One region of the Undibacterium sp. TC9W genome, then DNA from elsewhere that is predicted to be linked to it. Evidence: predicted binding sites of a transcription regulator. Region 1 holds the regulator's gene; each other region holds the start of a gene.
What was found. Region 1 encodes sigma-54, which starts transcription at its own class of promoters, with help from an activator protein. Its sites were predicted from a motif close to TGGCANGNAANCTGCTTT; they were not measured.
Positions count from the first base shown of each region.

Region 2: ACO0LN_RS16305 (ANTAR domain-containing response regulator) is a predicted target of sigma-54. The motif match lies at 7,456-7,473, and genes of this name have one in related genera.
Region 3: nirB (nitrite reductase large subunit NirB) is a predicted target of sigma-54. The motif match lies at 1,634-1,651, and genes of this name have one in related genera.

Region 1 is NZ_JBMPPJ010000013.1:48,639-59,167, reverse strand. It holds gene lptC (LPS export ABC transporter periplasmic protein LptC) at 1-602, shown strand, start outside; gene ACO0LN_RS18520 (LptA/OstA family protein) at 623-1,186, shown strand; gene lptB (LPS export ABC transporter ATP-binding protein) at 1,188-1,943, shown strand; gene ACO0LN_RS18510 (RNA polymerase factor sigma-54) at 1,955-3,445, shown strand; gene hpf (ribosome hibernation-promoting factor, HPF/YfiA family) at 3,553-3,900, shown strand; gene ACO0LN_RS18500 (enoyl-CoA hydratase/isomerase family protein) at 4,602-5,696, shown strand; gene ACO0LN_RS18495 (alpha/beta hydrolase family protein) at 6,252-6,974, opposite strand; gene ACO0LN_RS18490 (ABC transporter ATP-binding protein) at 7,331-8,059, opposite strand; gene ACO0LN_RS18485 (ABC transporter permease subunit) at 8,070-10,019, opposite strand; gene ACO0LN_RS18480 (branched-chain amino acid ABC transporter permease) at 10,029-10,529, opposite strand, start outside.
Region 2 is NZ_JBMPPJ010000010.1:181,839-192,367, reverse strand. It holds gene ACO0LN_RS16335 (prolyl oligopeptidase family serine peptidase) at 1-1,252, opposite strand, end outside; gene ACO0LN_RS16330 (TonB-dependent receptor plug domain-containing protein) at 1,354-3,954, opposite strand; gene ybaK (Cys-tRNA(Pro) deacylase) at 4,531-5,022, shown strand; gene plsY (glycerol-3-phosphate 1-O-acyltransferase PlsY) at 5,110-5,763, shown strand; gene ACO0LN_RS16315 (cache domain-containing protein) at 5,859-6,320, shown strand; gene tsaD (tRNA (adenosine(37)-N6)-threonylcarbamoyltransferase complex transferase subunit TsaD) at 6,338-7,366, opposite strand; gene ACO0LN_RS16305 (ANTAR domain-containing response regulator) at 7,511-8,179, shown strand; gene ACO0LN_RS16300 (CmpA/NrtA family ABC transporter substrate-binding protein) at 8,692-9,861, shown strand; gene ntrB (nitrate ABC transporter permease) at 9,871-10,529, shown strand, end outside.
Region 3 is NZ_JBMPPJ010000010.1:19,832-30,360, forward strand. It holds gene nirB (nitrite reductase large subunit NirB) at 1-1,603, opposite strand, end outside; gene ACO0LN_RS15645 (nitrate/nitrite transporter) at 1,975-3,189, shown strand; gene ACO0LN_RS15650 (protein kinase domain-containing protein) at 3,227-4,939, shown strand; gene ACO0LN_RS15655 (EAL domain-containing protein) at 5,081-7,198, shown strand; gene ACO0LN_RS15660 (PAS domain S-box protein) at 7,207-10,529, shown strand, end outside.

The sequences.
Region 1 (10,529 bases):
CCGTAATCCTGCTGGGCGTGATCACCATGGGCACCATCTGGGTCATGGAAGTCATACGTCGCCATGCCGATGATGAGCAAAGCCGTACTTCTGCCAGGTCAGCACCGGATTACTATGTCGAGAAATTCAATTTCATCCGGCTGTCAAACAATGGCAAGGCCAATTACCATATCACGGGTGACAGCCTGGTGCATTTGCCGCGGACTGACAATATAGAAATCAAGCATCCGCAGATCAACAGCTTTGATCAGGGCAGGCCTCCCCTGCACCTGCGTGCTGAACTCGCAGTTGTATCGCAAAAATCTTCACTGACCACACCCAAGCGCGAGCATGATGAGGTTCACTTGCATGACAATGTCAGCATGGAGAGACCTGAGGGCCTGAGTTCACAATTTGTGCGTGTGGAGTCTGATTATCTTTTGCTCTTGCCGGACGAAGACATCGTTAAAACCGACAAACCGGTTTCAATTACGACTGGCAAACTGCATTCAACTGCAACTGGCATGATTGCCAATAATTCAACCCAAGGCCTGGAATTGCTGAGCAAGGTTTACATTCAACTCAAGAAACGTGAACCCGCTCCCAAAACCGGGAATAAATAAGCAAGAAAGCGAATATGCACATGATCAAAACATCATTTAGCGTCACACGCTTGATCAGCCTGGCCTGCCTGGGCCTGGCCTGTGTTTCTGCAAATGCAGAAAAAGCCGACAGTAATAAAGAGACCATCATCAAAGCCGGTTACGGCATCAGTGATGGCAAAGCCAGCGTCAGCAGATTATCCAAGGGTGTGTCCCTGGTGCGTGGCACCCTGACCGTCACTTCTGAGAGTGCTGTCGTGACCGAAGCCCCGAATGGTGATCAGTTTGTTGTTCTGACAGGTGGCAGTGGCCGCAAAGTCACCTTCCGCCAGAAACGCGATGGTGGCCCTGATCTGTGGGTAGATGGCGAAGCTGACCGTGCTGAATACAACCAGAGTACAGAAATCGTCAAATTCATTTCCAAGGCCAAGGTACGCTACCTCGAAGGCAAGCGCGTCACCCAGGAACAGGAAGGTGAATACCTGTCATATGACAGCAAGAATGATGTTTTTGTTGGCACGAATTCGACCAGTGGCCAGCATGTAGATGGCTCAGGCAATATCACCATCACCTTGCAACCAAAACCAGAAAAACAGGCTAAATAAGATGACAGCACAGTCAAGCAGCACCTTGCTTGTCAAGGGCTTGCAAAAGCGCTACGGTGCGCGCCAGGTGGTGCGCGATGTTTCCTTGCTCTTGAAAAGCGGCGAGGTCGTGGGTTTGCTGGGGCCGAATGGCGCAGGCAAGACCACTTCGTTTTACATGATCGTTGGCCTGGTACCTTCCGACGCCGGGGATATCACGATTGATGATGTGAATATTTCGCAACTGCCTATTCACGAGCGCGCCGTACTGGGTTTGTCTTACCTGCCACAGGAAGCTTCGGTATTTCGCAAGCTGACGGTAGAAGACAATATCCGTGCCGTCCTCGAATTGCAAAAAGACAGCGAAGGGAAATATCTCGGTGCCAAGAAAATTGAGCAAAGGCTCAATGCTCTGCTGGCAGATTTGCAGATAGAAAAAATACGTGAAAGCCAGGCGCTGTCACTGTCAGGTGGCGAACGCCGCCGCGTCGAAATTGCCCGTGCACTGGCGACCAATCCACGCTTTGTCTTGCTGGATGAACCCTTTGCCGGTGTTGACCCTATCGCCGTCATTGAAATCCAGCGCATCGTGCGCTTCCTCAAGGAGCGCGGCATAGGTGTGCTGATCACCGATCATAATGTGCGCGAAACCCTGGGCATCTGCGATCACGCCTATATCATCAACCAGGGCGCGGTACTTGCCAGCGGCAAGCCTGACGACATCATACAAAATGAATCTGTACGTCGCGTTTATCTCGGAGAACACTTCCGGATGTGACGGGAATCATCATGAAACAAAGCCTGCAACTACGTACCTCACAACATCTGGCCTTAACGCCGCAATTGCAGCAATCAATACGATTATTGCAGTTATCCACTTTGGAATTGCATCAGGAGCTGGAGACGCTGCTGACTGATAACCCCATGTTGGAACGTGTCGATGATCCCCTCGATCACGCCGTACGCCTGCTGGCCGACGGTGCCATCAATACCAGCAGTACTTCTACCGATGCCGGCATGGAAGCACCGGCAGCAAGAGAAGACAGTGACAGGTCAGCAGAACCGGCTGCCGCAGATGCAGAAACCGTCATCAGCAATGACAGCACCACCTCCAGCGAAGAAGACTGGGGCTTTGATGATGTACAGCATGGCAGCAAATCTGGCGATGATGAGGATGGCCGCCCGCAGCTGGGTGCTGCTCATATCACCTTGCGCGAGCACTTGCTGGAACAGATGCGCCTGAACCTGCGCGAACCGCGTGACCGTGCTCTGGTCGAGTTGATGATCGATGCGCTCGACAATAACGGTTACCTGACCGAAACATTAGATGAAATACATGCCAGTTTGCCACTGGAGCTGTGCGTAGAACCAGAAGAGCTGGCATTTGCGCTGAACATGCTGCAAAGCTTTGACCCGGCAGGTGTCGGTGCGCGCAGCCCGTCTGAATGCCTGGCCTTGCAAATCAGGCGTTTACCAAAAGTTGCTTTCGTCATACGCAGGCTGGCATTGCAAATTGTTGAAACACAACTGGCTTTATTTGCACAAAGAGATTTCACCAAACTCAAGAAAATCTTCGATTGCGATGACGAAGATTTGCGCGATGCACAAACTGTCATCCGCCAGTGCAAACCGCGCCCCGGCCTGGCCTTTGCTGCGGATGAATCTGACTATGTTGTACCCGATGTGATCGTCAGAAAATCCGGCAACGGCTGGCAAGTCATGCTGAATCAGGATGTCATGCCCAGGCTGCGAGTCAGCAGCATGTATGCCAACATCATGAAGCAAAACCGTGGTGAAGCTGGCATGGGCGCACAATTGCAGGAAGCACGCTGGCTTATCAAGAATATGCGGCAGCGTTTTGAGACTATATTGCGCGTTGCACAAGCCATAGTCGAAAGGCAACGCAATTTTTTCACCCACGGTGCTGTTGCAATGCGCCCCCTTGTTTTGCGCGAAATTGCTGATACACTAGGATTACACGAGAGCACTATCTCACGTGTAACAACCCAAAAATACATGTTGACCCCACATGGCATGTTTGAGTTGAAGTACTTTTTCGGCAGCCATGTCGCGACGGAAACAGGGGGTGAAGCATCTTCCACCGCGATACGTGCACTCATCAAGCAGTTGATAGGAGCAGAAGACCAGAAAAGCCCACTCTCTGATAGCAAAATTGCAGACATGCTGGGTGAACAGGGCATGGTAATTGCCCGACGGACAGTTGCCAAATACCGTGAAGCCCTCAAAATCCCCCCAGTCAGTTTGCGTAAATCTTTGTAAGCAGTCCTTGTAATCACGGTTTGAATTGCTATATATGATTTAGCTCAAGGCAAATAAATGCTGAGAGCGTATCGTTATAGCAAGCAACATCACTATAGGAGCACAGTATGAATCTCACCATCAGTGGACATCACGTCGAAGTAACTCCTGCAATTCGTGAATATGTACATACCAAACTAGAACGTATCAGGCGGCATTTCGACCAGGTCATTGATATCGCCGTCATCCTGACGGTGGACAAGCTCCGGGAAAAGGATAAACGACACAAAGCTGACATTAATTTGCATATCAGCGGTAAAGATATCCACGTTGAAAGTCTGGCGCATGATCTGTATGCAGCCATTGATGCACTGGTAGATAAACTTGATCGCCAGGTCATCAAGCATAAAGATAAAATGCAAGACCATCAGCACGACGCCATCAAGCACATACCTGATCCGGCATCGGCTTCATAAGACCCCAGTCCTTGCCCGAACAGGGTTGCGGACATCCAAAACAAGGACGCTAGAAGGCGTCCTTTTTGTTGGGTGAATGGTTTCTTTGTACGGCTGGTTTTTGATGCTTTAAATTTCAAATAAATAGTTTACTTTTATTACTACTTGTCACGTCCATCGCTCAAAAAGCTGCGAATTAGTTGATTCACGGCATTTTTATTAACGTCATTCCAGCGTGCTTTTAGCTGGAATCCAGTGACGTTCGCTGTATGCCATGGTGCTTGTTACAAGTGGCGCTTTGACTAAAGCGATTGCCCTCCGTGGATACAAGCCGGGTCTCGTCCCGGCAGCCGAAATACTTTCTTTGCGTCGCCAAAGTAAGTATTCAAAGAAAGGCGACCCAGGCGTAGCCGCCCCTACGGGGTGCCCATTTGTGCAGTACAAAAAATGGGAAGATCCGAAACTCGCCTGCGGCTCAAACAGCGGCTCTTCTTTTTCCATTTTCTGTACTGCACAAATGGCGGCTACACATGGGAACTGCGAAAAGTCAAAAGCAACCGCAACGTCAAACTCAACAGCAACAGCAACCCAAAAAGTCAAACCTAACAGCAACGAACATGCCGCCCTTACGCTATTTCCTCATAAACATATACACCCCGTGACTACCAAGCCTGACAAAGTTAAAATAGCAGCTTCATCCCCTACCCTGCATAGTCAACATTATGAGCGAATTTGTACTTACCTCCGTCAAGAACAATATAGGCTACATCACTCTCGACAGGCACAAAGCACTCAACTCGCTGTCTCTCGATATGGTAAGAGCAATGACGACGACCTTGCTGGCCTGGCAGGATGATCAGAATGTGCGTGCGGTGTTTATCCACAGCAGCAGTGAAAAGGCATTTTGCGCGGGTGGTGATATCCGTTTCTTCTATGACGTCGGAACGGCCACACCCAAAGGTGACTCTGCCCTGCTGGAAGATTTTTTCACCGAAGAATATGCCTTAAATCATTTAATCCATTTCTACCCAAAACCTTATATCGCCCTGATGAATGGCGTGGTCATGGGTGGTGGCATGGGTATCGCGCAGGCGGGTGAAGATTGCCGTTTGCGCATCGTCACTGAGCGTACCAAGATGGCCATGCCGGAAGTGAATATCGGTCTGTTCCCGGATGTAGGTGGCGGTTATTTCCTGTCACGTACTGAAGGCGAAATCGGTACTTACCTAGGGCTGACTGGCGAGATCATTACCGCCGCTGATGCCATCTATGCAGGCTTGGCGGATGTCTATATACCTACTGCAGAAATACCTGCAGTGATGAACTTAATCAGTGAAAGCACGGCCACGGACCTGCGCCAGGCGATACGCGATTTCGCGGCAACTTTTGCAGACCAGGCAAAACCAGATACCAGCAAACTGGCTGCACAACACGCCGCCATCAATGGCATCTTCGCGGGCAATAGTGTCATTGCCATCTGTGAAAAACTACAGCAAGACAACAGCGAATTCGCTCAACAAACACTGGCCACCATGCAAAAACGTTCGCCATTGCTGATGTCAGTCACGCTAGAACAACTACGCCGCAGTAAAGACATGACAGTATCAGCCTGCCTGCGCATGGAAAGAAACATGGTACGCCATTGCTTCAAGCATGGCGAAGTGCTGGAAGGTGTGCGTGCTCTGGTAGTGGACAAAGACAATACACCACGCTGGTCACCTGCCACTTTGGCTGAAGTGACAGCAGAACAAGTGACAGGATTCTTTGCAGAAGCCTGGCCTGCTCATGCGCATCCTTTGCGGTATTTAGAAGGGTAATTGCAAGGATGACCGATCAAAGCTTTGATCAATCGTAGCTCACGAAATTTGCACGAAGGTCGCGATGACGTTGTTTTTGATTTTCCGCAGTTCCCATGTGTAGACGGCGTTTGTGCAGTACAGAAAATGGATTAAGAAGAGCCGCTGTCTGAGGTGTAGCAGGGGTTTCGTGCAGCATGCTGCACGCCTGCGTAACGGCAATCGCTTGCAAGCGATTGTGCGCCCTGCAAGGGGAGCGAGTTTCGGGCCTTCCCATTTTTTGTACTGCACAAACGGGAACCCCCTTTAGGGGGCGACTACGCCTGGGTCGCCTTCTTTGGCTTACTTTTCTTGGCGAGACAAGAAAAGTGAGTAGCTGTCGGGCTACCCCCGACCTGCAATCGTTAATAACGTGTACACGTATTTGAAAACAGATACGTAAAGCACTACGAATTTGAAATTAATATACCTAACAGTAGGCAACAAACGCCACTAGATTCCTGCCAAAACCACGCAGGAATGACGTCATTATGTGTGCCGTAAATTTCAAAGCTGGTGGCTTCTGATAAGCGCGTATCACTTCAACTCAAACGCCTTCTTATCCCCCTTAAACCACCCCGCCAACCCCGCAATAAACTCTTGCGCCCCATTCCTGTCCCCAGTCCTCAAACCATGACTGGCCCCAGGAAATTCCACGAACTGAAAATCTTTTTCCGGATGCTTCAAAAAGTAATCCCGCAATGCACGCCCTGATTCTATCGGCACACTCTCATCCTTCTCACCCATTGCTGCCACCATGGGAATGCCCAGGTTCGCATACACGCTCAGAGGATCATTAAACAGATGCCCAGACCAATACGCGTATGTATGTCCAAAAAACTCTTTCTTGAGGCTCTTGCCGTCTTTCTTGATGTCTGCATAGACGTGTAAAAAATAGTCACGCGAAAACGGTTTTGCATAAGGTTCCACACCGCGGTCTGCAAAGATCAGAAATTCTTCACTCTGCGACAAACCACCACTTCCTGCGGTCGCCAGCCAGCCTATTTTATGACTGTCCCTGGCAATATAAGGAGCGACAGCTCCGCCTTCAGAAAAGCCTAAAACTGCAATAGACCGTGCAGGCATTTTTTGAAGCTCAGGCTGCAGCGCCAAGAATTTCAAATGATCTGACAATCGCTTATAAAGCTGATCTGCTGCCTGAAATTCTGCTGAGCACTTGCTGCCATCGGCATTTTTGGCAACGCCAGGTTTTTCCAGGTAATAGACATTGACCGTTCCGGAATAGCGTTCGAAAAACATGGGCAAACGAACTGCAAAATCATCGCATCCAGAACCGCTGACCAGCAATACAGGATGGCCAGATGTAGTCGCAGCCGGATCAGATAAATGATAATAGCGCCTTTGCTTGCCATCGATTTTTATGCTGTGTTCTTGCAGTACAGGTGCAGCCATCACGGAAGCACAAAAGAGTGTGATGGAAGCCAGAATGATGTGGCGGAAGCACGAAGAAAACGAATTGATGTCCATGGGCATGCGTGATTTACCTAGGAAAAATCAAGAAAATATCACAGCCCTGCCAGCATTGCGATAAAAATGCAAATGGGGAGCAAGCTCCCCATTCCCTGAACGTGCATAAACTTGCGTATGCACTACTATCAGTGCTGCGCACCACCACCCAGATAAGCCGCTTTGACAGCCGGATCATTTTGCAAACTGGCTGCAGGGCCATGCACGGAAATCTTGCCGTTTTCCAGTACATAGCCATAGTCAGCCACGGCTAAAGCAGCCGCTGCAAACTGCTCCACCAGCAGCATGGTGGTACCCTGCTCTTTCAGGCGCACGATGATGCGGAAGACTTCATCGACCAATATCGGTGCCAGGCCCATGGAGGGCTCATCCAGCAAGACCACGTCAGGATTGAGCATGACCGCTCTCGCCATCGCCAGCATTTGTTGTTCACCGCCAGACAGAGTACCCGCCAGTTGGTTCTTGCGTTCTTTTAAACGCGGGAACAATTCCATGGCTTTTTGCAGATCGCTTTCTATGTCGCCACGCGGGCGGCTGCGGGTGAAACGCGGGAAGGCACCGAGCAAGAGATTGTCTGTCACCGACATGGTGGCAAACACACGCCGCCCTTCTGGTGAATGTGCGAGACCTGCCCTGGCGATCTTGTGTGAATCGAGACCGGTGACATCTTTACCAGCCAGTGTCACCGTCCCTTCTTTAGGCTTCAACATGCCCGATATGGCGCGCATGGTGGTGGTCTTGCCGGCACCGTTGGAACCTATCAGTGTGACGACTTTACCCTTGGGCACTTCCATGGAAATACCATGCAAGACTTCAACCTTGCCATAGGCTGCATGCAGATTTGAAATAGTTAACATTGCATTCTCCTCAGGCTGGGGTAACTTCAGCGGCATCAGCTACGCTGCCACCGAGATAGGCTTCTATCACTTTAGGGTCGGCCTGCACTGCTGCGGGTTTGCCCTCTGCAATTTTCTGGCCAAAATCCAGCACAGTCACGGTATCGCAAATCGACATGACCACATCCATATGATGCTCAATGAGGATGATGGTAATACCGTGTTCACGTATCTTGCGGATGATGGCGATCAGATCCTTGATGTCGGGCGCTGTCAAACCAGCGGCAGGTTCATCGAGCAACAGCAGTTGTGGATTGAGGCCGAGTGCGCGACCGATTTCAAGCAGGCGTTGTTTGCCATAAGGCAGATTGCGCGCCTCTTCATTGGCCAGGTCAGCCAGACCAACAAATTGCAGGATGCTGGCAGCACGTGCTCTTGCCAATCGTTCTTCACGCAGATAGCGTGGCGTATGCAACATGGCATCGCCCACATTACTGCGGAAGGTGCTATGCAAGCCAACCAGGATGTTTTCTGTCGCCGTCATTTCGCCAAACAATTGCACGTTCTGGAAAGTACGTGCCACACCACCCAGAGCAATGGCAGATGGCGTGCTGCCCGAGATGACTTTGCCGCCAAACTCCACCACGCCATCGGTAGGCTGGTAGATGCCAGTCAACACATTCATCATGGTACTTTTGCCGGAACCGTTAGGGCCGATCAAACCATGTACCGTGCCTTTGTTGATTTGCAGATCAACCTGGTTCAGCGCTTTCAAGCCACCGAATTGCATGAGGATTTTCCGGCCAGTCAGCAGCACACCAACGCGGGTATCGCTGGCGTTGACAATGGCATTGCTGGCATTGGTCTCCGCACTTTCTACATTGACGACCAAATGTTGCTGCCCCTTGCCAAGCAAGCTGTTGACGAAGCCAACGATGCCGTCCTGCAGGTAGTACACAACAAACAAAGTCATCAGACCAAAGATAGTCAGGCGCCAGTCAGTAATGTTTTCCAGCTTGTAAGAGAATAAGGCCATGGCCACAGTCGCACCAACGGGTACGATGAGTTCCCTGACTGTCTTGCGCTGTTTGGCGATGGCAGCACCACCGGCAAGTACCGCGATGACTGCAGCGACGGTTGCGATCTTGCGGAACAGCTCGATATCAGCCAGCAGCGATGGCAACATGACGACAATCAAAGCCCCCAGCAGTGAACCGGTACGGGTTTTGCGCCCGCCCATAATGACTGCCAGCAGGAACATGATGGTCAGTTCAAAGTTGTAGGTATTCGGTGAAATATATTCTTCCGAATAGGCATACAGGCTGCCTGCCAGACCAGCCAGTGCGGCACTGATGACAAAGGCAATCACTTTGTACTTGTAGACTGACACGCCCATGCAGTCAGACGCGATTGGGCTGTCACGCAAGGCCTGGAAAGCACGGCCATAGTGAGAGCGTAAAACGCGGTGCACCACGACCAGCGCCAACACCAGCATGATGGCAACCAGATAAAAGAAACCAACCTCACCGAGCTTTTGCCCAAAGATCACAGGCTTGGTGAGTTTGATGCCCATCGGCCCTTCAGTCAGGAAACTCATTTCATTAATGAGAATCTGGATGATGGTCCCAAAGGCCAGTGTCACCATGGCCAGGTAAGGCCCGGTCACGCGCAGTGCAGGCAGGGCCAGCAAGGCACCAAATACGGCTGTGACGGCGATACTGCAGGGGATGGCAACAAACACCGACATGCCAAGCTTGAACACCAGCACGCCCGTTGTATACGAGCCTATGCCAAACAAGCCGGCATGACCGAGTGACACCTGGCCGGTGTAACCAACCACGATGTCCAGGCCAAACAGTAGGATGGCGTAAATCAGGATGGTCTCAGCCAGATGCAGGTAGTAAGGGTTATGCATTACTATGGGTGTCAACGCCAGTGCGCCTATACCCAGGACGGAAAGAGCGAGAGTCTGCTTATTCATACTTGTGCCTCACACTTTCTTGATGGCAGCTTTGCCAAACAAACCGGCAGGTTTGACGGCCAGCACCAGCAGCAATAACACCAGGCCTGGTACTTCCTTGTAGCCGGTGGAGATGTAGAAGCCAGTCAGGGTTTCAGCGATGCCCAAAATCAGGCCGCCGACGATAGCACCTACGCCAGAAGTCAGGCCACCGATAATCGCCACGGCAAAAGCTTTCAAACCCAGTGCCGAGCCCATGGTGGCACCAGTCAATGTCAGTGGTGCCACCAGTACGCCTGCGAAGGCAGCGGTAGCGGAAGACAGCGCATATGAGAAAGTGATGACCATGCTGGTATTGATACCCATGAGGCCGGCAGCATCCCTGTCATTCGATGTGGCGACAACGGCTTTGCCGTAAATGGATTTGCGGTTGAAGAACTCCACCGCCAGCATCATCGCCAGCGCGCCGATAACGACCACGACCTGCATGGCCTGCACGTTGGCGCCAAACACCTGGAACGGTGCAGCAGA
Region 2 (10,529 bases), on a different contig from region 1:
AGCCTATATATTTGCGCTCTGCCATCAAGGCCGGATTTGCCCACTCCCGGTCTTGCACTATGGGTTCCAGGGTTTTCTTTTGTGTGTCAAACAAATAGTAAATGCCAGACTGAATATCTGAGGTGGCATGGACCAAAGCCTTGCTTCCATCAGAAGACAGCCTGAAGGCATTGTAGGTTGTCGGCAGGGAGGCATCGATTTGCTCAGACAGGGATTTTCTCGCGCTATTGCCAAACCAGATGCGCGTTGGTTTAGCTGCATCATAATACAAGCCGACGACCTTGCCATTCTCGTCATCGCTTTCGCGTATCAAGCGTGCGCTGGCACCCTGGCCATTGATATCAAATATAGGGTCCGCATGCACCAGTTCACCAAATTTCTTAGTGACAGTGTCATACTTGAACACGGCCATTTTATCCAGGCCATCTTTGTTGGTCGAGACATACAAGGTGCGGTCATCGTTGTCAAAGCCCAGCACGTCGTACATCGTGCCATCGTTGTAGCTCGACTGCTCGAATATCTTTTCCCATTTGTCGCTGTCGATGGGGCGGTGATAGTAAGCAGTCATTTGCGGCTGGCCGGCTGCAGGACGGATTTCACCTCTTTGTGCGATGCGTGGACGTTTGTGAGTATCCAGTTCCCAGCCTTCTGTACGGCCTGGCGATTCAAACGTCAATAATTGCGAGCGCCTGGTTTTGAAGTTGAATTTATAGACATCCGCATATTCCTTGCTTCTTCCGCGCATGGAAACATAGGCTTCTGGCGAATCATTACCTTCTGCCATGATGATGCTGTCAATATGAATGTCGCCTTTCTTGCGTTCATTCGTATTTTCCAGCTCCATGCTTTTATCATTGTCTATATCGTAGTAGTAGGAACCTTTATAGACAAAACGGCCCCTTGCTTCTTGTCCGTCGGCAGTGCGATAGAACAGATATTTATTACCTACCCAGCGACTCTCGGCAACGTCAAAGCGGGGAGATGAAGTGATGACTTTGGCTTTGCGCGAGGCAAGATCTATCAATACCAAATTGCCACGGCCATTCAGTGGCACGATGGCGGCGATGGTTTTTCCATCTGGTGACATCGACAAGTCACGGTAATCAGTCAGCTTGAAGAAAACTTCTACCGGTATTTCAGCAGCACTCTGATACGCCTTGGTTTCTGCTGGGGCTCCGGCATGTGCAGCGTAGATAGGCAAGGCAGCAAAAGCGGCAACGATCACATGTTGCAGCGTTGTACGAAATTTCATGTTTACTCCTAAAAATGGGGGCACTAGGCCCCCAAAAATTTGATCCTGTATTTACTTGTACATGGATGCAATGCTGCGTGTTTTTTCAATAATCGCTTTGATTATTTGAACGCGTACTTAACAGAGAATTGGAAACGACGGCCAAATGGACTGTTATAACCTGAGTTGTATGGGAATGAACCATTATTCAGCGCGCTACGGGCATCAAATGGTGGCTTGGTATCGAACAGGTTGGAGATGTTCAATGCCAGTTCCATGTTTTTGAAGCCCTTGTAACCTGTAAACCAGTTCCAGGTTGTTGTGGAAGCTACGCGGCAGTAGGAAGCAGGAGCGCCATAGATGATGTCGATCTTGCAGCTGTCTGCCGGTGTACCAACATAGTCATAACCAGAGATATAGTTACCAGACGCTTCATGTGACCATGGTCCTTTTTCCCAGCCAACTGCGAGGGAGCCACGGAATTCAGGTTGGCTATAAGTCTTGTTGTAGTCGACAGTTTCGCTATCCGGGAATGGCGTTGTCAGATATTCCCTGGTCAAGGACATTTTTGAACGGAAGTTCAATTTGCCGTATTCGCCCAGATTCTGTTTGCCCTTGAAGTCCAGATCAAAGCCGCTGACCTGGGTCTTGCCGATATTGATGTATGGCAGGCTTACTTCAGTGATATGACCACCTTTATCGCGGGTAATGTATTTCGCGAAGTTAGGGTCTTTCTGGTTCGACAGCAAATAGGTGATGTCCAGAGAGCTGATTTCATCACGACGTTCTATCTTGTAATAGTCTAGGGTGACGCTATAGTCCTTGACAGGTTCCCAAACGATACCGATGGTGTTGCTGGTGGATTTTTCTGGCTTGAGGTTGGCATTACCAGAAATGTTTGCCTTCAGCGAGATATTGCAGTCTGGTTCTTCACCAGTCTGGCACAGTACCGGATCTTGCTGACCGTTGTAGAAACCAACGGAGACAGATGGAGAAATTTCACGGAAGTTAGGCGCACGGAAGCCTTTTGCAATCGTGCCGCGCAACACTACAGTTGGAAGCACACTCCATTTTGCACCTATCTTCGGTGTCAGGGAGTTGCCACCAACACTGTAATTATCTGCACGCACCGCAGTAGATAATTCCAGGGATTTCAATACAGGCAGGTTCAGTTCGCCATACGCAGATGCGACATTACGGCTGGAGAATGGCAACTTTGGCAAACCACCGATGGAATAAACGCGTTGATCCAGGAAGTACTGGTCATCGACGTCACTGGTGGATTCGCGGCGGTATTCAATACCGGCAGCACCACCGGCAAAGCCACCTGGCAATTCAAACAATTCAGAATTACTGACTTTCAGATCAGCAAACCAGGTTTTATTCTCGCCCTGGCGTCTTAACATAGGGGAGATTCTGGCACGCACGTCGGCTGCATTGTTGGCGGCGCCAGGCACATAAGTGCCATTTGCCAGTGCGGCTTCCATCTGATCGGTGATGATGAATCCGCGTTGATCTACGTTGACTTTACTTTGTAGATAGCCGACGGAAGTGTCGTATTCCCACCCCCCCAATGCGCCTTTGAAACCGCCGATGACACGTGTTTCAGTATCCTTGACATCGATAGTGCGGGCACCCAGGTCGCCAGTACGCACCAGGTAATTCTTGCCGCCAGCTACCGTGAAAGTACCAGTATCATCGTTCGCATAAAACTGCGGATCAAAACGCAAATTGGTTTTGATTTGTGTGACTCCAGCTTCGATGAAGAAGCTGTGATTCGCGCTGAATTGATATTCGCCACGGGCGAAGAAGGAGTCGTTGGAGCGTTTAGGAACCGCATCAGTCCAGTCAAAACGATCCAGCAGGCAGCGGCCGTTTGGTGCCAGGTTAGCAGTAGGGCATCCTGGCAGGGCAGTAATGACGTTATTGATCAGGACATTACCGGGTACTGAGTAAGCTGTGCGGCGATCGCCTTTGGTAATGCCAAAGCCACGGTAATCCTGGCTGTTATAGGCATTGATGTCGCGCATGGATAGGGCATCAGAGTCGTGATGCTCAAAAAAGCCCATCAGATTAAACTTGTCTGCTGCAATATCGCCCATGCCATAGGAGAGATTGAAGTCTTTGGATTTTGCCTTGCCGTGAGAGGTTGTGCCGCCACTGACTTTGACTTCGCTGCCAGTGTAGTCTTTTCTCAGCCAGATATTGATTACGCCTGCGATCGCTTCCGAACCATAGATTGCGGATGCGCCATCGAGCAAGACGTCGATATGATCAACGGCACCCACAGGTATCGCGTCAAGATTGGCAAACTGTGACTGGAAGCCGGTAATACCATATTGTGCAATACGGCGGCCATTGACCAGTACCAGAGTGGCGCCGCTACCCAGACCACGCAGTGATGCAGTCGTTGCGCCTGGAGAGAAACCGTTGTATTCAACACCGGTCAGGGCACCGGCATTGTTTGAAGAAAGATTTTGAATAACGGATGACAAACTGGTGGCACCTGTTTTTTCCAGCTCTGCCCTGGTAATGATCTGTACCGGTGAGGCACCTTCGGTCTGCACACGTTTAATGTTTGAACCGGTAATTTCAATTTTTTGCAGTTTTGCAGGTTCCTCTGTAACGGCTTGCGCGTAACCGTTCATGGTGAGCATAGAGCCGGCCATCAGGCACAGGGCAGTACGCACCAATTGAGAAGCTTTTTTTTCTTTCAGGTACATATATTTTCACTTCCACCTTAAGTTGTTATTAATTTTATCGGCGGCAATCAAACCGTTTTGCTGTTGTATGGTCGGTTTGGTCAGCGCCGATAGAGCTAACTGCATGGCCTGTTATATTTTTTTAGCCATGCAGGCAAAGCCAGAGTGACCATCTGGCTTGCGCGGTATTATGTAATGGGATGTAACAGGATTGTTAATAATTGTTGCTTGCAAACTACGGAAATAAATATTATGCATTTAATAAATATGAAATTTTGTAAATCATTATTTGAGGCTTGAGAATTCGAAAATTTCCATATTTTCCTGACATTATTTTGTGCTTTTTTTATTTGTCATCTTGTATCTTGATGAAATTGAATTTTTGTAGTTTAAATATGTTTCTCGCTTGCCTGAAGTGTGTTCAGGAGCGTTTTTAATGTTTGCATTCGACGTAATCGATACCTGGATTTGCAAGTTCATTCTTGCCAGGAGCCCAAATTAAATGATGTTGAACACGCACTTGCGTCCCAGCCAGACATCCTGAGGCGATATAATCTGTGCCTGTTTTTTACAAATCCAGTTTTTTGAGAGTGTAATTTGGCCAAAAAAGAACATGTATCAGTAACCCAGGCAACTCAGTTGCTGCGCAAGCACAAGGTGGAATTTACCGAGCACCCGTATGCGTATGAAGAACATGGCGGCACTTCAGTGTCCGCCCGTGAACTCGGTGTGGATGAGCACCACGTTGTGAAAACCCTGGTCATGCAGGATGAAGCTGCCAAGCCCATGATCGTGCTCATGCATGGGGACAAAAAGGTTTCTACCAAAAACCTGGCTCGGCAGATAGGCTGCAAGTCAGTCGAACCCTGCAAGCCTGAAAATGCGCAAAAACATTCTGGTTATCTGGTTGGTGGCACGTCCCCCTTTGGCACTAAAAAGGCCATGCCCGTTTATGTGGAGCGCAGCATACTGGCGCTGCCAAAGATTTATATCAATGGTGGCCAGCGCGGCTATCTGATAGGTATAGCTCCCGGCTTGCTGGAAAGTCTGTTGCAGGCACGGCCAGTCGATTGTGCCATCGACGAATGAATCCGGTTTCAAGAATTTTGCGAGGCTGGCTCATTCTGCTACTAGCCTGGCTTATACTTGCGAAGCTTAAAGAAATGAAGGAATAAGATGAATACAATACTGGCGGCAGTTGCCGCTTACCTGATCGGTTCACTGTCGTTTGCAGTGGTGGTCAGCAAGCTGTTTGGTCTGGCCGATCCGCGCACTTATGGTTCAAAAAACCCGGGCGCGACTAATGTACTGCGTAGTGGGAACAAGGCTGCAGCGGTGTTGACATTATTAGGCGATGCTTTCAAGGGCTGGTTGGCGGTATGGCTGGCAATTCACTACCAGGATCAGTTTGATCTTGGTGACACCGGCGTTGCCATCGTTGCTCTAGCAGTGTTCATCGGTCATTTGTGGCCAGTATTTTTCAAGTTCGTTGGCGGCAAAGGCGTGGCGACGGCAGCCGGTATATTGATCGGCATCGATATCTGGCTGGGTGTGGCAACGCTGGCGAGCTGGCTGATGGTGGCGTTTGCTTTTCGTTATTCTTCGCTGGCTGCCTTGGTCGCAGCGATATTTGCGCCTTTTTATTATGGCCTGCTGTTTGGCCCGGATGTCAAAATGCTGGCAATTGCCATCATGAGCGCCTTGCTGGTGTATCGCCATAGTCAGAATATCGCGAACCTGATTGCAGGCAAGGAAAGCCGTCTGGGTAGCAAGAAGACGACAGTGAAAGACGACAAGAAAGAAGATAAAAAGCAGGACAAGAAAAAATAAGTCTTAAATATTGTAAATAAATCTAGATTATTCGCTACCCCTCATTTATGCTTAAAAAGCGCCGTGCTTTTTTATTCATAAATGAGGGGTTGCATATGCTGACGCGATTTGTGAAACTTTGGATGGCAGGCTTGTTCACTCTGGGCTTGATGAGTTTTCCGGCCCAGGCAGCAGAGCATGGCAGCGCCAATGAGGCCAAGGCCATGGTGCAAAAAGCCATCGATGCGATGAAAAAGCATGGTGTCGAGGCGACTGTAGCCGAGATTAACAAGCGCGATGGTCAGTACCAGGACCGTGACTTATATGTCGTTGTCTATGACATGAGTGGCAAAAATCTCGCTCACCTGAATCCCAAGATGGTAGGCAAGGAAATGTTTGACCTCACCGATATCGATGGCAAATTTTTTATACGCGAGCGTATAGAACTGGTCAAAGCCAAGGGTAAGGCCTGGCAGGATTATAAATTCATTAATCCCACGACCAAGCAGATCGAACCCAAGTCCATGTATGTGGAAAAATTCGAGAATGTGATCGTCGGCTGTGGCATCTATAAATAGCCCTGCCGTGGATAAAATCAGGCGGCAATCAATTCCTGTAAAGGCCAGCGCGGCTTCACATTAAAACCGTAATCCCTGGTCGCCAGGCCAGGATTGTTTTTGAGGCGCATGGCGCCGGCAAAGGCGATCATTGCGCCATTGTCGGTACAAAATTCCAGCTCAGGGTAATATACCTGGAAGCGCTTCTTTGCCGCTGCCGCATTCAGGGATGCGCGCAACTGCTGGTTGGCACCAACGCCACCAGCGATCACCAGACGCTTCAGTCCACTTTCTTTCATCGCGGTGACGCACTTGGCGGTCAGCACGGCGACGATAGCATCAACAAAGCCACGCGCAATATTTGCCTTGTCTTGCTCACAGATGTTTGCCGGGTGGTTTTTAACAACCGTCAGTACCGCTGTCTTCAAACCAGAGAAACTGAAGTTCAAGTCCTTGGAATGCAGCATGGGACGCGGGAACTGGTAGGCAGTCGGGTCACCAAACTCTGCCATGCGCGAGATAGCCGGTCCACCGGGATAAGACAGACCCAGCAATTTGGCTGACTTGTCAAAGGCTTCACCCGCAGCATCGTCCAGGGTTTCTCCCAATAGCTGGTAACGACCGACGCCATCCACCCGCATCAACTGGGTATGCCCACCGGAGACCAGCAGGGCGATAAATGGGAACTCCGGTGGCTTGCTGGCCAGCAGGGGAGACAGCAAATGGCCTTCCAGGTGATGGACACCGAGCACGGGCTTATCCAGTGCCATGCCCAGGCCACAGGCAACCGAGGCACCAACCAGCAAGGCACCCGCCAGACCAGGTCCCTGGGTATAGGCAATCGCATCTATGGCCTGTTTTTCTGTGCCAGACTTAGTCAACACTTCGGTCAGCAGGGGCAGGGCGCGGCGTATATGGTCGCGCGAAGCCAGTTCGGGCACGACACCACCATATTCCTGGTGCATGGCGATTTGCGAATGCAGTGCATGGGCAAGCAGGCCGCGCTCTGTGTCATACAGGGCCAGACCGGTTTCGTCACAGGAGGATTCAACGCCGAGAACTATCATATCTGTTTCTAATTAAGGGAAAAGCAAGCGAATGACATAGGCATGGCAAGAATGCAAGTGATTGGCCGCCTGTATTCCAGTGCAGGGATTGGTGTGATTCTTGCTATTGCTGGTAAACGTAATTATATCTGGCATAGGCCATCAATGCGCGGCAAAGCAAATACTGACGAAGCGACAACACCAGTATCACCCAGTCTGCGGATTGTGGTGGTGAACACGGTCATTCAGCGCGAAGACGAATTGCAGGAGCATGCCCAGGCACAGCTGGCCCGCTCACGCGCCTTGCGCATAGGCTTGCTGCAAGCGGGTTATAACATCATCGCCGTTATCCCTGGCGATATCTATATGAGCGAGCGCATCGCCCAGTTGCAGCCCGAGATGATCATTATTGATGCCGAGTCTGATTCGCGTGATGTGCTGGAACATATGGTCATGCTGACTCGCGATGCGCCGCGTCCCATCGTTTTGTTCACTGAAGATGGCAATCAATCCAATATGGCCGCGGCCATGGAAGCTGGCGTCTCGGCCTATGTGGTTGCCGGTTTGCAGTCTGAGCGCATCAAGCCTGTGCTCGATGTCGCCATGGCGCGCTTCAATGCAGATCAAAAGCTGCGTAGCGAATTATCCGATACCAAGGCCAAGCTGCAAGAGCGCAAAACCATAGAACGTGCCAAGGGTTTGCTGATGGAACGCCATCATCTCTCAGAAAACGAGGCCTATCAAAAAATGCGTAAGCAAGCCATGGAAAAGAACCTGAAGCTGGTCGATCTGGCGCAGCGCATGCTGGATGTGGCGGATTTGCTCGGTGGCTGAGCCAAGCTTGTGCATGCAAATGGTGCGTTGCGTCATTTGAGTGCGCAGCAACTGGTATTTTTAAGAGGATTTCGCTTCATAGTATTGGCATGAGGAGCCAAGGCCTTTAATTTGAGCTGGCACGGCAATTGCTATGGTTAAAGAAAGTGCCAAAGCTGGTGCTTAAGAAAAAATGTGAGTCTGACTAACGGCGGTCACCTCACAAGACAAAGGTGTCTTTCCATACGGTTTATCCGTGGTGGGACGACACCTTTTTTATTATCGACGGGACTTACGCAAAATTGTCCTGGCAAGGCGTAGCGACGAAGACAGTACTTTAGTACGGCTAGGAGCTAACAACGCAGCTAGGGCGGTTTTGCGTAAGTCCTAATAGAAATTAATTTAGCTGGAGTGCAGACATGTCAAATCAGGAATCTTCTAACAACCTCATCAAGACCCAGGAAGAAAATGAACCTAATTTCAATCGTCGCAGTTTCTTGCAAACTGCTGCACTGGCAAGCGGGGCAGGCATCATGGGCTTGAGTACAGGTGGGGTATGGGCAGCGGGATCAGACAAACCAGAAAAAGAAGAGGTGCACATAGGCTTTATTCCTCTGACCGATTGTGCTTCCGTCGTGATGGCATCAGTGCTGGGTTTTGATAAAAAATACGGTATCAAGATTATCCCGAGCAAAGAATCTTCCTGGGCCAGCGTGCGTGACAAACTCGTCAATGGTGAACTCGATGCTGCCCATGTTTTATATGGTTTGATCTACGGCGTACAGCTTGGGGTAGGCGGCAATAAAAAAGACATGGCCGTGCTGATGACGTTGAACAATAACGGGCAGGCGATTACCTTGTCGAAGAAGCTGGCAGAGAAGGGCGCTGTAGATGGCGCAGGTTTGGCCAAGCTCATGCAAACCGACAAGCGCGAATACACTTTTGCCCAGACTTTTCCTACCGGTACCCATGCAATGTGGTTGTATTACTGGCTGGCTGCCCACGGTATCAACCCCATGAAAGATGCCAAGGTCATTACCGTACCACCACCACAAATGGTGGCAAATATGCGGGTTGGTAATATGGATGGTTATTGTGTAGGTGAACCCTGGAACCACAGGGCAATTGCAGACGGCATAGGCATTACGGCAGTAACGACACAGGACATCTGGAAAGATCATCCAGAAAAAGTTTTGGGTACCACTTCTGAATTCGTACAGAAATATCCAAACACGGCACGTGCCATGGTAGCTGCGATCCTTGATGCCAGCCGCTGGATAGATGCGTCCCTGTCCAATAAGACCAAGATGGCAGAAACCATTGCCGATAAGTCCTATGTCAATACCTCGGTTGATGTCATCAATCAGCGTATTTTGGGGCGCTATCAAAATGGCCTGGGCAAGACCTGGGATGATCCCAACTACATGAAATTCTTTAATGATGGTGCAGTGAATTTCCCTTACCTGTCAGACGGCATGTGGTTCCTGACTCAGCACAAACGCTGGGGTATGCTGAAAGCTGACCCGGATTACCTAGCAGTGGCAAAAGCGGTTAACCGCATCGACATCTACAAGGACGCCGCGACCATGGCTAAGGTATCCGTACCAAAAGACCCCATGCGCAGCAGCAAGTTCATGGACGGTACAGTCTGGGATGGCAAGAACCCGGCTGCCTACGCAGCTTCTTTCAAAATCAAGGCTTGAGGAGTCGTCATGAATACCTTGGTACATGGTGCAATGTCTGCCGCAGGTGATACCAGCAGCGCAGCAACTACAGTCACGGAAGTTAACGTGGCAAAGGAGATCAAAACCAAAACAGAAAAAAAACCACGTTCTTTCCGGCCATTTTTTCTGAGTGTGTTGCCACCATTATTTGGTGTTGGCATGCTGATCTTGATCTGGGAAATCATTGCAATCAAGAACACGACTTTTCCGTCACCATGGGTGACTTTGCAGGAAGCCATCAAGGTATTCTCTGATCCCTTTTATCAAAAAGGGCCAAATGACCAGGGTATAGGCTGGAATATTTTTGCTTCGCTCAAACGGGTTGCAGTTGGCTTTGGCTTGGCTGCAGCGGTAGGCATACCGTTGGGGTTTTTGATAGGTCGTTTCAAGTTTTTGTCCGGCATGTTTAATCCCATCATCAGTCTGTTGAAGCCGGTCTCGCCGCTGGCCTGGCTGCCTATAGGTTTGCTGGTATTCAAGTCGGCTCATCCGGCGGCGATCTGGTCTATTTTTATTTGTTCAATCTGGCCCATGATCATCAATACTGCAATCGGTGTACAGCGTGTGCCGCAAGATTATATGAATGTCGCCCGCGTACTCAATTTGTCTGAATGGAAAATCATCACCCGCATTCTCCTGCCTTCGGT
Region 3 (10,529 bases), on a different contig from region 1:
AGTAGTTGATGGCCGGGCGACAACTGGAGCAACCGTTAGGCGTGCGCCATTCCATAAATTCCTGCACGCCAGAGACCGTCAACAGCTTGTTGGCCTTGATGGCATCACGCACTTGCTGATGGCTATGATCAGTACAAGTGCACATAGGTTTGACTTTAGATGCAGTCGAATAATCACCACCAGCAGTAAACATGATGATCTGCTCTACCAGACCAGTACAGGAACCGCAGGACGCCGAGGCCTTGGTATGTTTGCGCACATCATCGAGTGTGAACAGACCTTTTTCCTTGATGGCCTTGACGATGGTGCCCTTGCAGACGCCATTACAGCCGCAGACCTCGGCCTCATCCGGCATGGCGGCAGCCTTGGTATGGCCTTCATGACCAACGTCGCCGGTATTTGATTCACCAAACATCAGGGAATCGCGGATTTCAGAAATATTCTTGCCTTCGCGCAGCAGTTTGAAATACCAGCTGCCATCGACGGTATCGCCATACAGGCAGGCACCAATCAGTTTGTCGTCTTTTACCACCAGTTTTTTGTAGACGCCGCCTATGGGGTCAGACAAGATGATTTCTTCAGTGTCTTTACCACCCATGAATTCACCGGCAGAAAACAGGTCTATGCCTGTCACTTTCAGTTTGGTGGAGGTGACTGAACCCTGGTAACGGCCTATGCCAAAATTAGCCAGGTGATTGGCGCAGACTTTGGCCATTTCAAACAGAGGTGCGACCAGACCGTACACAGTGCCGCGATGATTCACGCATTCGCCGACAGAGTAAATGCGCGGGTCATAAGTCTGCATGGTGTCATTGACGATGATGCCGCGATTGCAGTACAGGCCAGCAGATTCTGCCAGTGCTGTATTAGGACGTATGCCAACTGCCATGACGATCAGTTGCGCAGGGATTTCCAGGCCATCGGTAAAGCGTATGGCTTTGACGTGACCAGCATCATCACCAATGATGGCTTCGGTATTTTTTTCGAGCAGGAAGTTCAGGCCGCGGTCTTCCAGAGATTTTTGCAGCATCTTGCCAGCAACAGGATCAAGCTGACGCTCCATGAGCCAGCCTGGCAGATGCACGACAGAAACGCTCATGCCGCGCATTTTCAAACCATTGGCGGCTTCCAGACCCAGCAGACCACCACCGATAACGACAGCATGTGTATGCTTTTCTGCCGCTTCTATCATGGTGTTGGTGTCGTAGATATCGCGGTAGGCAATCACGCCCTTGAGATCCTTGCCTGGAACCGGCAACATGAAAGGTGTAGAGCCAGTGGCCAGCAGCAGACGATCATATTCAGTCTGGGTACCGTCTTCGGCGATCACGATACGTTTGTGGCGATCGATTTTGGTGATTTTTTTTCCGAGGTGCAGCGTGATATTATTTTCTTCATACCAGTCGACATCATTAAGCATGATGTCTTTGATGGTTTGCTCGCCTGCCAGTACTGGTGATAGCAGGATACGGTTGTAATTGGCATAAGGTTCTGCACCAAATACGGTAATGTCATACAGGTCGGGGGCGATCTTGATTAATTCTTCCAGGGTACGCACACCTGCCATACCATTCCCTACCATCACTAGCTTAAGTTTCTTCATGGCTGCTCCTTTGCTTGTCTCCCCAGACTCTAAGCAAGAGCAATGCCAGTTCATTTTTATCTGAGGGAAAGCCAGACTGTTTTTATAAGCCTGCACCAATTTAACTGCGCATTAATATGGTTTTCACCAAGAAAAACGGAGGATTCCTCTGTTGGCAGCAAAAGCAATGCCACTTATTGAAGCATGCACCCGAAATTCTCGCGGCACTCATACAAAACCCAGCCATTCCGGTGCATTGCACCATTTAATTCAGAGCACGCACAGTTTTTGCGCAGAAAGTTTTGTTTTCAATCATGAAATACGCGAATCATCTGCACATTTTGATGGCACGTCCCTTGCAAGTGGCATGCGTGTTCACTATTGGAGCGATCATGCAAAAAACTTCCTTCTGGAAAGCCGGGCACACGCCCACCTTATTGGCATCCTTCTTTTATTTCGACCTGAGTTTCATGGTCTGGGTATTGCTGGGGCCACTCGCCATCCAGATTTCCAAGGACCTGGGCCTGACCGCTGCGCAAAAAGGCCTGATCGTCGCTACCCCCTTATTGGCCGGTGCCCTGCTGCGCATCGTCATGGGTGTGCTGGTCGATCATCTGAAACCCAAGAAAGCCGGTTTGATAGGGCAGGTCGTCGTACTGGCAGGATTATGCTGGGCATGGCTGGGGAATTTGCACACTTATGAACAACTGCTGTTCCTCGGCGTGATCCTGGGCGTCGCAGGTTCTGCCTTTGCCGTGGCATTGCCGCTGGCATCGCGCTGGTATCCGCCTGAGCACCAGGGCACTGCTTTGGGGATAGCGGGTGCAGGCAATTCCGGCACCGCCTTTGCCGCCCTGTTTGCACCAGCACTGGCAATTGCCTTTGGCTGGCAAAATGTGTTTGGCCTGGCGCTGATACCCTTGTTCATCGCTTTGGCGGTTTACCTGATTTTTGCCAAGGATGCGCCAGGTGATGCGCCTAGCAAATCCCTGACTGAATACCTGGCCGTGCTGAAAGACAAAGACGCCTGGTGGTTCATGTTCTTTTACAGCGTCACCTTTGGTGGTTTCTCTGGCCTGGCATCTTCCCTGACGATTTATTTCAATACGCAATATGGTTTAACGCCAATCACAGCCGGTTACTTCACTGCTGCCTGCGTGTTTGCCGGTTCTCTGGTGCGCCCCATGGGTGGCCGTATTGCTGACCGCATAGGTGGCATCAAAACCCTGTCTGTCATGTACACCGTCGCTTCTGCCTTCCTTTTCATTGCATCCATCGGTTTGCAATCTGCGGCTGCTGCAGTATGTGTATTCGTGGTTGCCATGCTGGCCTTGGGCACCGGCAATGGTGCGGTATTCCAGCTGGTGCCGCAGCGCTTTCGTAAAGAGATGGGTGTCATGACTGGCCTGGTGGGCATGGCTGGTGGCATAGGTGGTTTTTATCTGGCGGCCAGCATGGGTTATTCACGCCAGATCACCGGCAGTTATCAAATAGGCCTGTCGATTTTCGCCAGCCTCGCCATCATCGCCTTGCTGGGTTTATCATTGGTCAAGAAACGCTGGCGCACGACCTGGGGCTCTGCCGCCATGACTACTGCAAAAATCTGAATACACAAAATACACAAAATACACAAAATACACAAACATGCCACTGACAGTCAGCACAGGACATCACAGCGTCGCTGGCATACGCCCGCGTAATGAAGACTTTGTCGGCATGGTCACGCCAGGCGAACCCGAGCTGTCCTGCAAAGGCATGGTATTGGCAGTAGCAGATGGCGTCTCTGGCAATGAAGGCGGGCGCGAAGCGGCTGAATATGTAGTACGTGGCCTGCTGACCGATTACTATGCCACGCCTGACACCTGGGAGGTAACAACAGCACTCGATAAGGTGCTGGTCGCCATGAATAGCTGGGTACAGCAGCAAGGCTCAGTCCGCCGTGAGCTGGCAGGCATGGCCACTACCATGACCTCACTGGTCTTGCGCGGACGCATGTATTACAGCGCCCACGTGGGCGACACCCGCTGTTACCTGTTGCGTGACGGTGCCTTGCAAAAACTGACCCAGGATCATGTCTGGGACAGACCAGAGATGCAACATGTGCTGACCCGTGCCATCGGCCTGGACAACCACCTCGTCATCGATCATGGCATGGGTGAGCTGCGTGTCAATGATGTCTTTTTGCTGGCTTGTGATGGCATCTGGGCCAGTCTGACAGAATATGATCTGACAGATTTTTTGAAGCAGGTCAGCACCGATAAGTTGGACAGTGAAGCAGTCTGCGAAGCACTATGCGCAGCCGCATTGAAAGCGGGGTCGCAAGACAACTGCAGTGCGGTGATAGCACGCATAGACAGCTTGCCAGAAGGTGAGTTGCGCGATGCCATCAGCGAGCTGCACGCCCTGCCAGTACCACCACGCATGAAACCCGGCCAGACCCTTGATGGTTATGCGATAGAAGAAGTCATGCATACCTCGCTGACGACGATACTATATCGCGTCAGCGACACCTCTCATCACCGGCAACTGGTGTTAAAAACCCTGCATCCTGACAAGGCCAATGATGCGCAGGAGCGCTCAGCCTTTGCGCATGAAGCATGGCTGGCCAAGCGCGTGGTAGCACGTTTTTTCCCTCAGGTCATAACACCCGATCAAAGAAACTACCTGTACTATCTCTCAACCTGGCATGCCGGTGCATCCCTGCAACAAAGGCTGGAAGCCGGGCAGCATTTCACCATCCCAGAAGCAGTCGCTTATGGTGGCAAGCTGGTACGCGCCATCGGTGCGCTGCACAGACGCAGCATTCTGCACAGGGATATCAAGCCCGCCAATGTGCATCTGGGGGATGATGATGAAATCCGCATTCTTGACCTTGGTGTCGCACAATCCGGCTTTGACAGCCGGGATGGCCAGGGCAATGCCAGTCATATCATGGCAGGCACACCTTCATTTTTGGCACCTGAACAATTCCAGGGTGCAGCACCATCCCGCGCCACTGATCTGTATGCCACCGGCGTCACACTTTACTATTTGCTGACACGCCACTATCCGTATGGCGAAATCGAACCTTTCCAGCGCCCCAAATTTGCTGAGCCTGCGTCGCCGGGGCGCTACCGCCCGGATTTGCCACACTGGCTGGAAAACGTCTTGCTCAAAGCCGTGGCACGTGACGAGGCTGAACGTTTTGAAACCGCAGAAGAATTTTTACTGGCACTGGAACGTGGTGCCGCCCATCCCCTGCCCGCCCCGCAAGCCAAACCCCTGGCCCAGCGCGACCCGCTGGCCACCTGGCGCATGCTGGCAGTATTGTCCATCGTCGCCAATGTCTTGATGTTGTATATACTAATCGCCCGCTGATCTCTGCACAATAGTATTGCCCTCGCTGTTAATAGTGCATTAACATAAGCCTGTAGTGGCGGGCCCTTGTGTGCCTGTGGCTTTTTGCACGCGGCAAAAAGCGCCTTTTGTACCGGACCAAGAACATAAGCGGCCATATTTATGTCGAACAGCTTTCATCGCCTGATCCAGCTCCTGCGCTTGCGCCGTATAGGCATGCGGCTGGCATTGAGCTATGCTTTGTTGCTGATACTGTTCAGCATTGTCTTGCTGTTGCCAATTTCACAAATCCGCAACATGACTGCGCGCAATGAGCAATTTGCCCGCAAAGAGGTGCGAAGTCTCCTGTATGTGCAAGAACTCAGCGTAGCGACAGAAAACGTCGGCAGAGCCTTATTGCAATTCCTGACAGTTCCTTATGAACAACGGGTACCTGAATACACCATCGTCGATGAAAAAAACCGCCGCATAGATCAGTTCATCAGCGATCTAGAAGGCAGCCTCAGTGACGACGGGCAATTGAACAGCCTCAAACTGCTCAAGCAAAAGCGCGCAATTTATCAGCAGCATTATCTTGATACTGTCAATCAGCTCGAAGATGAAGGGCAGGATGCGGCCAAAACCAGCTTTAGTACGCGCGTCAAACCGGCACTCGATGCCTTGCTCGAACAGTCCAAAATTTTTCTCAAGCGTGAGCAGGAATTAATCCAGGCCCATCAGGCAGAAGCGCAACTGGAACTAGAAAAAACCGGCACCATGGTCGCCATGCTGTCTGTCTTTGGCGTCATCCTGGCGGCAGCGCTGGCATGGCTGACCACCCGCAGCGTAGTCAGGCCATTGGCAAGGCTGGAAATCAGCGCACTGCAAATTGCCAAAGGCGACTACCAGACCCGTTTTATTCCCAGCAAGACAGAAGAAGTCGCACGAGTAGGTGAAGCCCTGAATACTATGGCTGAGGCCATAGGCATACGTGAACAAGCTGTTGAGCGCCTGGCTTATTACGACAGCCTGACTGGCCTGCCCAACCGCACCCTGTTGCTCAAGACGCATGAAGGCCAGGGCTTGCCATATCAGGGCTTTATCCTCATGGATCTGGCACGCCTGAAGGTCATCAATGAAACCCTGGGATTTGATACGGGCGACACCGTCATCTCAGATGTGGCCTTGCGTCTTAAAACCGTCATCAGCCAGGATACCTCCATACAAAAACCCTGGCTGGCAAGACTGGCTGGCGGGGCCTTCGCGGTACTCTGCCATGACAGTTCCAAAGCTGCGGTAGAAGACCTGCATCAGCGCATAGATGCAGCCATGGCCGATCCGGTCAAATGTGGCCAGCATTCTGTCGATGTCAGCCTGGTGTATGGTTTTGCCATCACCACAGCCACACCGCTACCCTTGATGACCCTGATACGTAATGCCGAGGTTGCCCTGTATGCTGCCAAACGCAGCGCCAGTTCATCGGCCTGGTATACCGATGCGCAGGAAGCCTCACGCCTGACCCATCTTAGCCTCTTATCTGATTTGCGCTCTGCCGTCCGGGAATCAGAACTGCAAATGTGGCTGCAACCCAAGCTCTACCTGGCAACAGGCAAGGCTTATGGTTTTGAAGCCCTGGTACGCTGGCAACATCCAGTGCGTGGTTTTATCTCCCCCGCAGAATTTGTTCCGTTTGCCGAGCGCACCGGCTATATCAGCATGCTCACCATGTGGATGCTGGAACAGGCCATCGTCACGCTCAAAAACTGGCAAGACAAATATCCTGGCCAGACCATTGCCGTCAATGTCAGCACCCATGATTTGCGTGATGCCAGCTTCCCAGATCAAATAGCCGCACTGTTGCGTCAATATGAGCTCAATCCAAAATTGCTGAAGCTCGAGATTACCGAGAGCGGCATCATGGAAGACCCGGGCAGTACCATAGAGTTGCTGAACCGTCTGCGCGCCATCGGTCTGGATTTATCCATTGATGATTTTGGTACAGGCTATTCTTCCCTGTCTTACCTGCAACGCCTGCCTGTAAGTGAGCTCAAGATAGACCGTAGCTTTGTCATCGACATAGATCAACTGCCAGCGACCCAGGGTTTGGTCAAGGCGATTATAGAAATGGGCCATGGCCTTGGCCTGAGCGTGATTGCCGAGGGCATAGAAACCGCAGCCGAGCGGGAATGCCTGCGCCAGCTTGGTTGTGATTCCATGCAAGGTTATTTCGCCAGCAAACCTTTGTATGGTGATAATCTGCAAAAATGGCTGGACGCTCTGGCTAACCACGCTGGCGATTGAGCGACACTATGCAAGCACCTGATTTTCCTGTCGATGAGATATTGCGCCTGCAAACCCTGCAAGCCTGCGCCATACTGGACACGCCACCAGAAGAACGTTTTGACCGGCTGACGCGGCTGGCGAGCCATTTGTTCAAGACACCGATTGCTCTGGTTTCCCTCATCGATAGCGACCGTCAATGGTTCAAGTCAAAACAGGGTCTGGATGTCAGCGAGACGGCGCGAGATATTTCTTTCTGCGGACATGCGATACTCAAGCCGGATATTCTGTATGTCGCCGATGCCAGCCAGGATGCGCGTTTCAGCGACAATCCTCTTGTCAGCGATGACCCCAATATCCGCTTTTATGCCGGTGCACCCTTGCGTGCACGTAATGGCCAAAGCCTGGGTACCCTCTGCATCATCGACACCAAACCGCGCATACTTAGTGCAGAAGACCTGGCTGCCCTGCGTGACCTGGCTGATTGTGTAGAGAGTGAATTTGCTCGCGAAGAACAGCAAAGGCAATTGCATGCCTTGCTATCGCTGACTGCCATCACCGCCCTGTCGCACCAACACCCTGAAGCAGCCTTGCAACAAACCCTTGCCATGGCCTGCGATTATCTCGGCATGAGCTGTGGCCAAATCAGCCGAATACAAGCCGGCGGCAAAGCCCGCCTGGTCTGCCAGTCCGGGGATTCGCTGCATCCAGAAATGGCGGCTGCACATTCGGCACCGCTGTGCATACTGCCAGAAGATGCACACAAGGGGCTCATTCATGCAGCAGACCTGGCACAAAGCAAGTACAGGAACGCCATACCAGCACAGATACAATGCCTGATAGGCCTGCGCCTGCATATCAATGCCAGGGATGATGCCGCACTGTGCATCTGGCATACCGAACCAAGGTCATTCCCGTTTTCAGAAGTAGAAACAGAATTTGTACGTCTGCTGGCTGACTGGATTACCGGTGTCATGAAAAGACAGGAGCTGGACCGGCAATTACAAAGGCAACGCGCACTCAGTGATGCCATCGCCATGGCACAAGCTCTATTCATCCGTGAAACCGACCAGGAAAAAGGCTTTGAATCACTGCTCGCAGCAATCTTGAAGCTGACAACCAGCGCCTATGGTTTTATCTGCGAAGTCAAGGATAATACCGTCAGCAACCCGGCCCTGAAAAGCATGATGCTGGCCTGGAATACTACCACTCCGGGTATCTCCAGCACCACTCTGGATGCCGCAGCCAGGGATATGGCCTGCATGCAATTAAAATCCAGATATGGCACGGCACTGAAGTCTGGCCAACCCGTTATCGACAATGCTTTGGCCGCCGATGCACTCGACCAGGTATTCCCGGCGCACTTCGATACCTTGCAATATTTCTTGTGCATACCTGTGCAATACGACGGTCAATTGATTGCCCTGGTTGGCATAGCCAACAAACCGGATGCCTATGATCAGCGGGAGGTTGAATTCCTCAATCCCCTGTTCAGCACACTCGGGCAGCTAATCAGTGCAGCCCGTGTTCAAAAACACCGGTTCGAAACGGAACGCCAACTCATCAACGTCATCAAGGGTACCAATATTGGTACATGGGAATGCAATATCCTGACCGGCGAAACCATCTATAACGAACGCTGGGCTGAGATGCTGGGTTACACTCTAGCTGAACTCGAACCTACTACCGTTGATACCTGGCTTCGATTATGTCATCCGGATGATTTGAAGCTGACCAGTGACATGATAGAACAGCACTTCAAGGGAGAAATTGAATATTTTGACCTGAAAAGCCGCATGCGCCACAAGGATGGCCACTGGATATGGATACATGACCGAGGCTGCGTTGTCAGTTGGGGGCCGAATGGTGACCCCCTGATCATGTCAGGCAGCCATGCCGACATCACCAAGCAAAAAGAAGCGGAAGCAGAACTCGAGCACGCCTATGAATTACTGGAAAAATCCAATACTGCCGCCCGCATAGGCACCTGGGGCTTTGAAGTCAACTCCCGCAAGCTTCAATGGAGCAAGGTAACCCGCCAGATACATGAAGTAGATGAGGCATTTGAATGCAGTGTCGATAATGCCATTGCCTTTTACACAGGCGCACAAAGCCAGCAAGAAATTCGCGCGCTATTTGCCCGGGCCATCCGCGAAAACATGTCATTTGACGGCGAATTTTGCATTCGTACCGCCAGGGGTAATGACAGGTGGGTCCATGTGACTGGCTTCCCGCAATTTGAAAAGGGGGTATGCGTTCGCGTTTATGGCACTTTCCAGGACATTAGCGAAAGAAGAGTCGCCGCAGAAGACTTGCGTGATCAAGCCGCCCATACCAGTGCCGTGCTCGACAATGTGCTTGATGGCATCATCACTTTTGATGAGCAGCAAATCATCCTCAGTGTCAATAATGCCGCCGCTCATATTTTTGATTATGCGGCTGACGAATTACTGGGCCGCAGCATACGTCATATCATTCCCTATTCTGTGCATGACGACAATACTGCACAAGCGCCAGAAACTGGCATACAAAGCATCATAGGCATAGGACGTGAAGTGGAAGCGCGTCGTCAGGATGGCAGCCTGTTCCCACTGGATTTGTCAGTATCCACGGTCACGCGCCTGGGGCAACCCCTGTTCATCGCCCTGATGCGCGATATTACTGAACGCAAACGTACCGAGACCATCAAGAATGAATTCATTTCCACGGTCAGCCATGAACTGCGCACGCCCCTGACCTCGATCTCAGGCGCGCTGGGCCTGATCTCTGGTGGCGTGTTTGGCAGTTATCCTGAACCCATGAAACAGATGATTGATGTTGCCAACAAAAATTGCCAGCGCCTGACCTTTCTCATCAACGACCTGCTGGACATGGAAAAACTCACTGCAGGCAAAATGGTATTCAGGCTCGAAACCGTAGCGGTCCGTGACTTGCTGCAACAAGCAGTCGATGCCAACCAGACCTTTGGCACACAACGCGGGGTCAGCCTGCGTCTGGCAAGTCAGCTGCCTGACGTCAACATCACGGTTGATACCCAGCGCTTCATGCAAGTCTTGTCGAATCTGCTGTCGAATGCCATCAAGTATTCACCAGAAAATGATGTCGTCAATATCGAAGTAGAAAAGCGCACGAACAAACTGCCGCTCTTGCCTGCGCTACGTATCAGCGTCATCGATCACGGCATGGGCATACCGCATGAATTCCGCGACAGAATATTCCAGAAATTTGCCCAGGCAGATTCTTCCGACACCAGGCAAAACGGCGGCACCGGCCTGGGCCTAGCCATTACCCGCGAACTGGTAGAAAGAATGGGCGGCACCATAGGCTTTGAATCCATGCCAGGGCAAGCCAC